2 regions of the Streptomyces sp. NPDC006655 genome follow, and region 2 is predicted to be linked to the other one. Evidence: riboswitches for the same ligand, from Rfam matches in the RefSeq annotation. Region 2 holds a riboswitch; the other holds the start of a gene.
What was found. Region 2 has a riboswitch for S-adenosylmethionine ahead of AB0958_RS40875 (putative leader peptide). Riboswitches for the same ligand answer to the same signal wherever they lie in the genome.
Positions count from the first base shown of each region.

Region 1: another riboswitch for S-adenosylmethionine. It lies ahead of AB0958_RS10930 (amino acid ABC transporter permease); the one in region 2 lies ahead of AB0958_RS40875 (putative leader peptide).

Region 1 is NZ_JBEYJU010000014.1:938-4,981, forward strand. Features, by position in the region: gene AB0958_RS10920 (hypothetical protein) at 178-324, shown strand; gene AB0958_RS10925 (glutathione S-transferase C-terminal domain-containing protein) at 593-1,456, shown strand; SAM riboswitch class IV at 1,534-1,645, shown strand; gene AB0958_RS10930 (amino acid ABC transporter permease) at 2,028-3,008, shown strand; gene AB0958_RS10935 (amino acid ABC transporter ATP-binding protein) at 3,005-3,793, shown strand; gene AB0958_RS10940 (ABC transporter substrate-binding protein) at 3,859-4,044, shown strand, end outside.
Region 2 is NZ_JBEYJU010000137.1:10,047-14,090, forward strand. Features, by position in the region: gene AB0958_RS40865 (NtaA/DmoA family FMN-dependent monooxygenase) at 1-753, shown strand, start outside; gene AB0958_RS40870 (DUF1684 domain-containing protein) at 810-1,634, shown strand; SAM riboswitch class IV at 1,860-1,973, shown strand; gene AB0958_RS40875 (putative leader peptide) at 2,051-2,137, shown strand; gene AB0958_RS40880 (ABC transporter substrate-binding protein) at 2,465-4,044, shown strand, end outside.

The DNA of each region.
Region 1 (4,044 bases), on a different contig from region 2:
CTCGGGAACGCGGTTCGTCCCTCCACGCCACCATCCGCTCCGGCAGCCGACCACTCGCGCGTGCCATTCGAGTGAGCGTCCCGGGGTGCCGGTGTCCCAGGCGTGGACGCCCTCTTGACGCCGCGCGGAGGCCGATCGACACTCCAGAGGGGAATCCTAGTGAAAAGGTAGGGAAAGATGGATCGGCTGCGCACGGTCACCGGCGGGGAGCGCCGGGAATGCCGTACGCCCTGGCCGACCCCTCTGCTCGTCTCCCCTCTGCTCACCTCCCGGCTGCACATCGACCTGCTCCGGGTGTGCAGCGCCATCAGCGGCACCGGTTGACCGCGCCGCGCCGCCCTCCGCGGCCCGAGCCGCACGGCGCCCCTTCCACGGCCGGGTCCGACCGCCCGCCCCCTCCGCACCGGGCCCACCCGCGCGTTCCACGGCCCGCTCCGCCCCGCCTTCCGCAGACCGACGCCACCCCCCGCTCCGCAGCCCGCCCCGACCGCCCGGCCCCTTGCCGCGACCACCGCCGTCCGCCCGTTGCCCTGACCGCCCGATGAACGCTTCCGCCGCGCGTACGTCCGCGCGCCCGTACCCGGGGAGACGCATGTCCATCACTCCGCTGACCGCCCTGCCGTCCGTCCGCACCGCCCCCGCCTTCCGGGGACGCATCGGACGGGACGCGCGCAGCGGTCACTACGCCGTGCCGGGCCGCTACCGGCTCCACCTCGCCACCGCCTGTCCCGATGGCCTCCGCATCGCCGTCGGCCACAGTCTGCTGGCCCTGGACGGCTGTTGTCCGGTCACCTTCCTGCCCGCGGTCCCGGACGGTCCCGACGGCAGCCACACGGTACTGCGCCCGCTGTACGAGGCCAGCGCCCACCGCTACTCGGGGCCGGCCCTGGCGCCGGTGCTGAGCGACGACTGGTCGGGCCGGATCGTCTCCACCCACAGCCGGGACATCCTGCGCGACCTCGACCGCCACTTCGGCGACGGTGTCACGCGCCTGTACCCGTGCGGTGCCGAGGCCGAGATCGAGGCCGTCGAGCGGCTGTGCACCGAGGACGTCGAGCAGGCCGCGCAGCGCGCCGGGCGGGAGGGCGGCGACCCGCGGGCGCTGGAGACCCTGCTCGCCGCCCTGGGCGAGCTGGAACACCGGCTGACGGGCGTCGAGTTCCTGGTCGGCGGTCGACTGACCGCAGCCGACGTCGAGTTGTGGGTGACCCTGGTGCAGCTCGACACGGTGCACCGCAACCACCTGGACGCCTCCGCCGTGCACCGCATCGCCGACCACCCGGTGCTGTGGGCCTACGCCCGGCGGCTGGCCGCGCACCCGGCCTTCGGCGCCCACCTCGACCTCGACGGCATCGCCCGTCGCCACCACGGCCGTTGCCAGGGACTGGAAGCCGCCGGCGCGGCCGTCCAGATCCTGGACTGGGCCGGGCATGCGGCGGACGCTTCCCGCAGGTGAGAGCGGTCCGAACCGTCCCGCCAACTGGACAGGCGTTGACATTCGTTCGGGTGGCTGCCTAACTTACGGACCAGAACGGTCAAGAGCGTCAGCATCAAGCCCTGGCTAGCTGACCGGCAACCCTCGCACCGCGGTGGGGTGCCCCAGGTGACGACCCGACCGAATGACGACGTTCGGTAAGCGCGCGGCCCACGGGCCACCAAGTGACAGGTGACGGACATGTACGCAGCTTCCAGCACGGCCCCGCGCCGCGCCCAGGGCTGCGTACAGCCGTACCCGAGCCCGCTCGTCGCCGACCGCGCCGTCGACCTGCTCCGTGTCAACAGCGCCCTGTGTAGCGCGTGTACCGCACCGGGCTGTGCCCGCTGTCGGGTCTGACCAGGCCTTTCCGCCCAGTCCCGCAGCTTCGCGCCTCAGCGTTCCTGACGAAAGCACCGGCCGTCCGGTGTGACGCCGTCCGCCCAGCCCCCGTGTCCCGCGCGCCCCCTGCGCCCGTGCCGTGCCCGAACACGGCCCGGTGCCGCGTGCCCGGCCGTGGGATCCGGGGTGTCCGACTCCGCCGGAGCCCGCCATGAGTGAACCCCCAGGCGCCACCCTCGCCCCCGAGGCGCCGTCCGCCGCCGACGAACCGTCAAAACCCCTCGCCGCACAGCGCGTTCTGCCACTGCGCAGGCCAGGACGCTGGATCGCCACCGCCGTCGTCCTGGTCCTGGTCGCCCAGTTCGTCCACGGACTGGTGTCCAACCCCTTCTACCAGTGGGACCGCTGGGGCTACTGGTTCCTGCGGCCGACCATCCTCGACGGGCTGGTCATCACCCTCGAAGTCACCGCCTACAGCGCGGTGCTGGGCCTCCTCGGCGGCGTCCTGCTCGCGCTGGCCCGGCTCTCGAAGAGCCCGGTGCTGCGCGCGGTCAGCTGGACCTACGTGTGGGCGCTGCGCTCCATACCGCTCATCGTCGTCCTGCTCTTCCTCTACAACTTCAGCGCCCTGTACAAGACGTTGAGCGTCGGCGTCCCCTTCGGACCGGCCTTCTTCTCCTTCGACGAGTCGAAGCTCGCCACCGACATGGCCATCGCCGTCATCGGCCTCAGCCTCAACGAGGCGGCCTACGCGGCCGAGGTGGTCCGCGGCGGCATCCTCTCGGTGGACCAGGGCCAGCACGAGGCGGCCGCCGCGCTCGGACTGCCCAAGGGCTACCAGTTCCGGAGGATCGTCTTCCCGCAGGCGCTCAGGTCGATCATCCCGAACTACGTCAACCAGCTCATCGGCCTCATCAAGAGCACCTCGCTGGTCTTCTACGTCTCGCTGCTCGACCTCTTCGGCACCGCGCAGAGCATGGGCTCCACCTACCCCGGCGACATCGTGCCGCTGCTGCTGGTGGTCACCGTCTGGTACCTGATCCTCACCAGCGTCGTCTCCGTGATCCAGTTCTACGTCGAGCGGTACTACGCCCGGGGCGCCACCCGCTCCCTGCCGCCGACCCCCTTGCAGAAACTGCGGGCCGGCCTCACCGACCTGCGCGCCCGCATCCGCCGGGAGGCCGCCGTATGACCACCACCGACACCCTGGAGACGGCCCCCGCCGCCCTGGAGATCCACGACGTCCACAAGTGGTACGGCGCCCACCGCGTCCTCGACGGCGTCGACCTGACCATCCGCCCCGGCGAGGTCACCGTCATCCTCGGCCCGTCCGGATCCGGCAAGTCCACGCTCCTCAGGGTCATCAACCACCTGGAGAAGCCCGAGATCGGCTACGTCAGCATCAACGACGAGCTGATCGGGGTGAAACGGCAGGGCGACCGACTCAAGGAGCTGAGCGAGCGCGCCATCCTGGCCCAGCGCGGCCGGATCGGCTTCGTCTTCCAGAACTTCAACCTCTTCCCGCACCTGACCGTGCTGGACAACGTGGCCGCCGCCCCCGTCGCCACCGGGAAACTGACCAAGCCCGAGGCCCAGGCGCTGGCCAAGGAACTGCTCGAACGCGTCGGCCTCGGCGAACGCGTCGGCGCCTACCCGCGGCAGCTGTCCGGCGGCCAGCAGCAGCGCGTCGCCATCGCCCGCGCCCTCGCCCTGCGTCCCGGCGTCATCCTCTTCGACGAGCCCACCTCCGCCCTCGACCCCGAACTGGTCGGGGAGGTCCTCTCCGTCATCAAGGACCTGGCCACCAGCGGCACCACCCTCGTCATCGTCACCCACGAGATCGGCTTCGCCCGCGAGATCGCCGACCGGGTGGTCTTCATCGACGACGGCAGGATCGTCGAGCAGGGGCCGCCCTCCGAGGTCCTCGACGAGCCGCGGCACGAGCGGACCAGGGACTTCCTCAGCAAGGTCCTCTGAACCGCCCCACCACAGACCTCCCCCCACGCCCTCACCCTCATCACCGGCACCGACAAGGAACGGCCATGTCTACCCACTTCACCCGACGCAGCCTGATCAGAGGCATCACCGCGGCCACCGCCGTCGCCTCCCTCGCCACCGGGCTCGCCGCCTGCGGGGGCGACAGCGACGCGGCCACCACCACCGACAACGCCAAGTCCGGCGAGGTCGTCGTGGGGCAGGTCTCCAACGGCGCCGCCACCCAGACCGCC
Region 2 (4,044 bases):
CGCAGCGCCCAGGGCCACCCGGTGATCTTCCAGGCCGGCGACTCCGGGGAGGGGCGCGACTTCGCCGCCCGCAACGCCGACGTCATCTTCTCCGCGCACGGCGGCGACTTCGACGACGCGCTGGCCTTCGCCGAGGACATCAGGCGCCGGTTGCGGGTGGCCGGGCGGCCCGACGACGACCTGCGGATCCTGCCCGGCACCGAGATCATCATCGGCGCCACCGAGGAGGAGGCCCAGGAGAAGAAGCGCTGGGTCCGGCGGCAGCAGGTCACTCCCGCGACGGCGCTGGGCATCGCCGGGCTGCTGTGGGGCATCGACCTGTCCGGCCGCGACGCCGACGGGCCGCTGCCCGAGGAGGATCCGGTGGTCACCGAGAACGACGGCTCCTTCGGGGCTCGGCGTGTCGCCGACCCGCGGGCCGTGGTGGCCGAGTGGCGGGCGAAGGCGGCGGCACACGGCTGGTCGCTGCGCGAGGCCGTCATCGAGCTCGGCCCGCAGCGCGGCCATGTCGGCACCCCGTCCGGCCTGGCCGACAAGTTCGCCCACTACGTGCGGCACGGCGCGGTCGACGGCTTCAACGTCACGCCGTACCTCGTCCCCGACGGCCTGGACGACATCGTCGACCTGCTCGTGCCCGCCCTGCAGGAACGCGGGGTCTACCGCACCGAGTACACCGGCAGCACCCTGCGCGACCACCTCGGCCTGCGCGAACCCCTCACCCACCGCTGCGCGCCCGAGCGACGGGCCGGCTGAGTGCCGCCGACGCGATCCCGCCCCGCGCCACGAACCCGCCCCACGAAGGAGACCCCATGACCACCGAGGCCACCACGACGGACCTGCAGGCGTTCACCGAGGACTGGCTGGACTGGTACCGCGCCCAGGAGGCGCGGCTGGCCGCCCCGCACGGTTTTCTGGCGATCACCGGCCTGCACTGGCTGGACGACCGGCCGCAGCGCTTCCCCGACGCGCCCGGCGCCTGGCGCACCGGCCCGGACGGGGTGGTCGTCACCCTCGACGAGGGCGAGGAGCTGGTCGTCGGCGGAACGCCGGTGCGGGGCGAGTACCGCTTCGGCGTGCTGCCCGAACGCGGTGGCGTCGACGCGGTCTGGAAGGACGCCGTGATCGAGGTCGCCAAGCGCGGCGGCAACGACATCGTGCGGCCCCGGCACCCGGACGCGCCGCTGCGCACCGCCTTCACCGGCACCCCCGCCTACGCACCCGACCCGCGGTGGGCCGTGACCGGCCGCTACGTGCCCTTCGACGAGCCGCGGCCGACCACCGTGGGCGCCGCGGTGGCGGGCCTCGAGCACGTGTACGACGCGCCGGGCCGGGTCGAGTTCGAACTGGACGGGCGGCCGCTGGCGCTCACCGCGTTCCCCGGTCCCGGCGAGGGCCGGCTGATGCTCCTGTTCACCGACGCCACCTCCGGGGTCACCACCTACGCGGCCAACCGGGCCCTGACCCTGGAACCGCCCACCGCCGACGGCACGGTCCTGCTGGACTTCAACCGCGCGGCGAACCTGCCCTGCGCCTACACGGATCTGGCCACCTGCCCGCTGCCGCCGGCCGAGAACCGGCTGCCGGTGCCCATCGAGGCGGGCCTGAGGATCCCCCGCGAACGCGGCGGGTCCTGAACCGGACGGAAGAGCCGCCCGGTGGGACGGCCGACAGGACGGCCGGTCGTGCGGCGACCCCGCCGCACGACACGCCGGTCTCCGGGGCCGTACCCCGCACGGCACCGCCGGTGTTCGACACCGGCCATGGACGTGTCCCGGCAGGTGAGACGCTCCGGCCTGGCGCACCCGAACGTCCCTGTGTGGCATTGACGTTCGACAAGTCCGCTCCGTAGCATCACGATCGGCATTGAGTGTCAGCGTCAAGCCCTGGCTCGCTGACCGGCAACCCTCCCGCGCGGTGGGGTGCTCCAGGTGAAAGCCCGGCGGGATCACCGACGATCCCCGCAAGCGCGAGGCCCCGGTGGCGGGGCCGGAGACGGGGAGGGACCGGTATGCACAGCGACCAAGCGACGCTCGCCTCCTGCGCCGGTGCCATGCCGTTCTCCCGGCTCTCCCGCCGACGCCACATCGACCTCAAGCGCTCGACCAGCTGCCTCTGTCGCACGACCAGCTGTCGCTGACGAGCCCGCCCCCGGTCCGCTGACAAGCCGCCGCTGACGAGCCCCCTGACCGGCCACATCGCCGGCCGGGCCCCTCGCGCGGCATCCACCGGTCGGCACACCGGTCGGCACCCGGACCGCCGTCAGGCACCGGCCTCCCGGCCCCCGCGTGACAGTCCGCTGCCCGTTCTCCCGCCACCGCGCCCGGTGGCGTCTCCCTGACCACCGTCTGTTCAGCGCTTCCCCCCGCCGGTGCCGACCGGCCGGGTCGCACGTCCCTGCACGGCGTGCCGCGCTCCCGACACCCGGCACCCGGTGCCTGGTGACACGAGTAGGAGAAAACCCTCCGTGACCGCACTTCCGGTATTCAGATCATCCCGTTGGGCGCCGCTGGCCGCCCTGCTGACCACCAGCGTGCTGCTGACCGCCTGCGGTTCGGGCGACGGCGGTTCCGGCGGCGCGAGCAGCCGGCCGAAGTCCGGCGGCACCCTGACCTTCGCGGTGGGTTCCGACTCCGGCTGCGTGGATCCGCAGCAGGTCGGCAGCAACGACACCATCTACTCGGTCCGTCAGATCGTGGACTCGCTGACCGACCAGGACCCGAAGACCGGCAGGATCGTGCCGTGGCTGGCCAAGAGCTGGGACATCAACTCCGACGCCACCCGGTTCACGTTCCACCTCCGCTCGGGCGTCACCTTCAGCGACGGGTCGAAGCTGACCGCGCAGGTGGTCAAGGACAACTTCGACGCGGTGCCGAAGCTCGGCGCCCTGGGCACCCTGGCCCAGGGCTACCTCAGCGGTGTCAAGAGCACTTCCGTGGTCGACCCGCTCACCGTGCAGGTGACCTTCGCACAGCCCAACGCACAGTTCCTGCAAGCGACTTCGACCCACTCACTGGGCATCGAGTCGTCGGCGAGCGTGCACCGGACCCCGCAGCAGAAGTGCAGTGACGGGGTGGTGGGATCCGGGCCGTTCGTGCTGAAGGGCTATGTGCAGAACCAGTCGATCACCCTGGCCAGACGGACCGGGTACGCCTGGGGATCCAGCCTGTGGGCCAAGAAGGGCGAGGCCTACCTGGACAAGCTGGTCTTCAAGGTGGTGCCGGAGGCCGGCGTACGCGCCGGCAGCCTCCAGTCCGGGCAGGTCGACGCGATCAGCAGCGTCGGCAGGGCCAACGAGGCAGCGCTCAGGGGCGGCCAGGTCACGCTCGCCCGCCGGGCCAACCCCGGGGTGGTGTTCGGCCTGGGTCTCAACAACGCCGGCCCCCTGCTGAAGGACGCCAGGGTGCGGCAGGCGCTCCAGGTCGCGGTCGACCGCAAGCAGATCGCCGACACCGTCTTCCCGACCGGCACCCGGCCGGCCGGCAGCGTCCTGGCGCACACCACACCCGACTACACCGACCTGTCCGCGGACCTGTCCACGGACCCGGCCAAGGCGAGGTCCCTGCTGGACCAGGCCGGCTGGAAGGCCGGAAGTGACGGCATCCGTGCCAAGGGCGGCAGGACGCTGAGCCTGACCATCACCTGGTTCCCCAACGCGGCCACCAACCAGCCCGCGTTGGAACTGGTCCAGCAGCAGCTGAAGGCCGTCGGGATCGACGTGGTGCTCAAGCAGCTCCCCGTCACCCAGTTCGCGACGACCCTCCAGGCCGGTGACTTCGACGTCGTGTGGGGCAACGTGACCCGGTCCGACCCGGACATCCTGCGCACCTCGTTCTCCACACGGCTGGCCAACTTCTACCACCTGCCCGCCAGTTCGCTGGACACCGTGCTGTCCCGGCAGGCCGCGACGACCGATGCCGCCAAGCGCGCGAAGCTGGTCGCCGAGGCGCAGCGGCTGATCGTCCAGAACGCGTACGACGTGCCCGTGGTGGAGTTGCAGACCCAGCTGGGCGTGTCCACGAAGGTGCACGACCTGGACTTCGACTC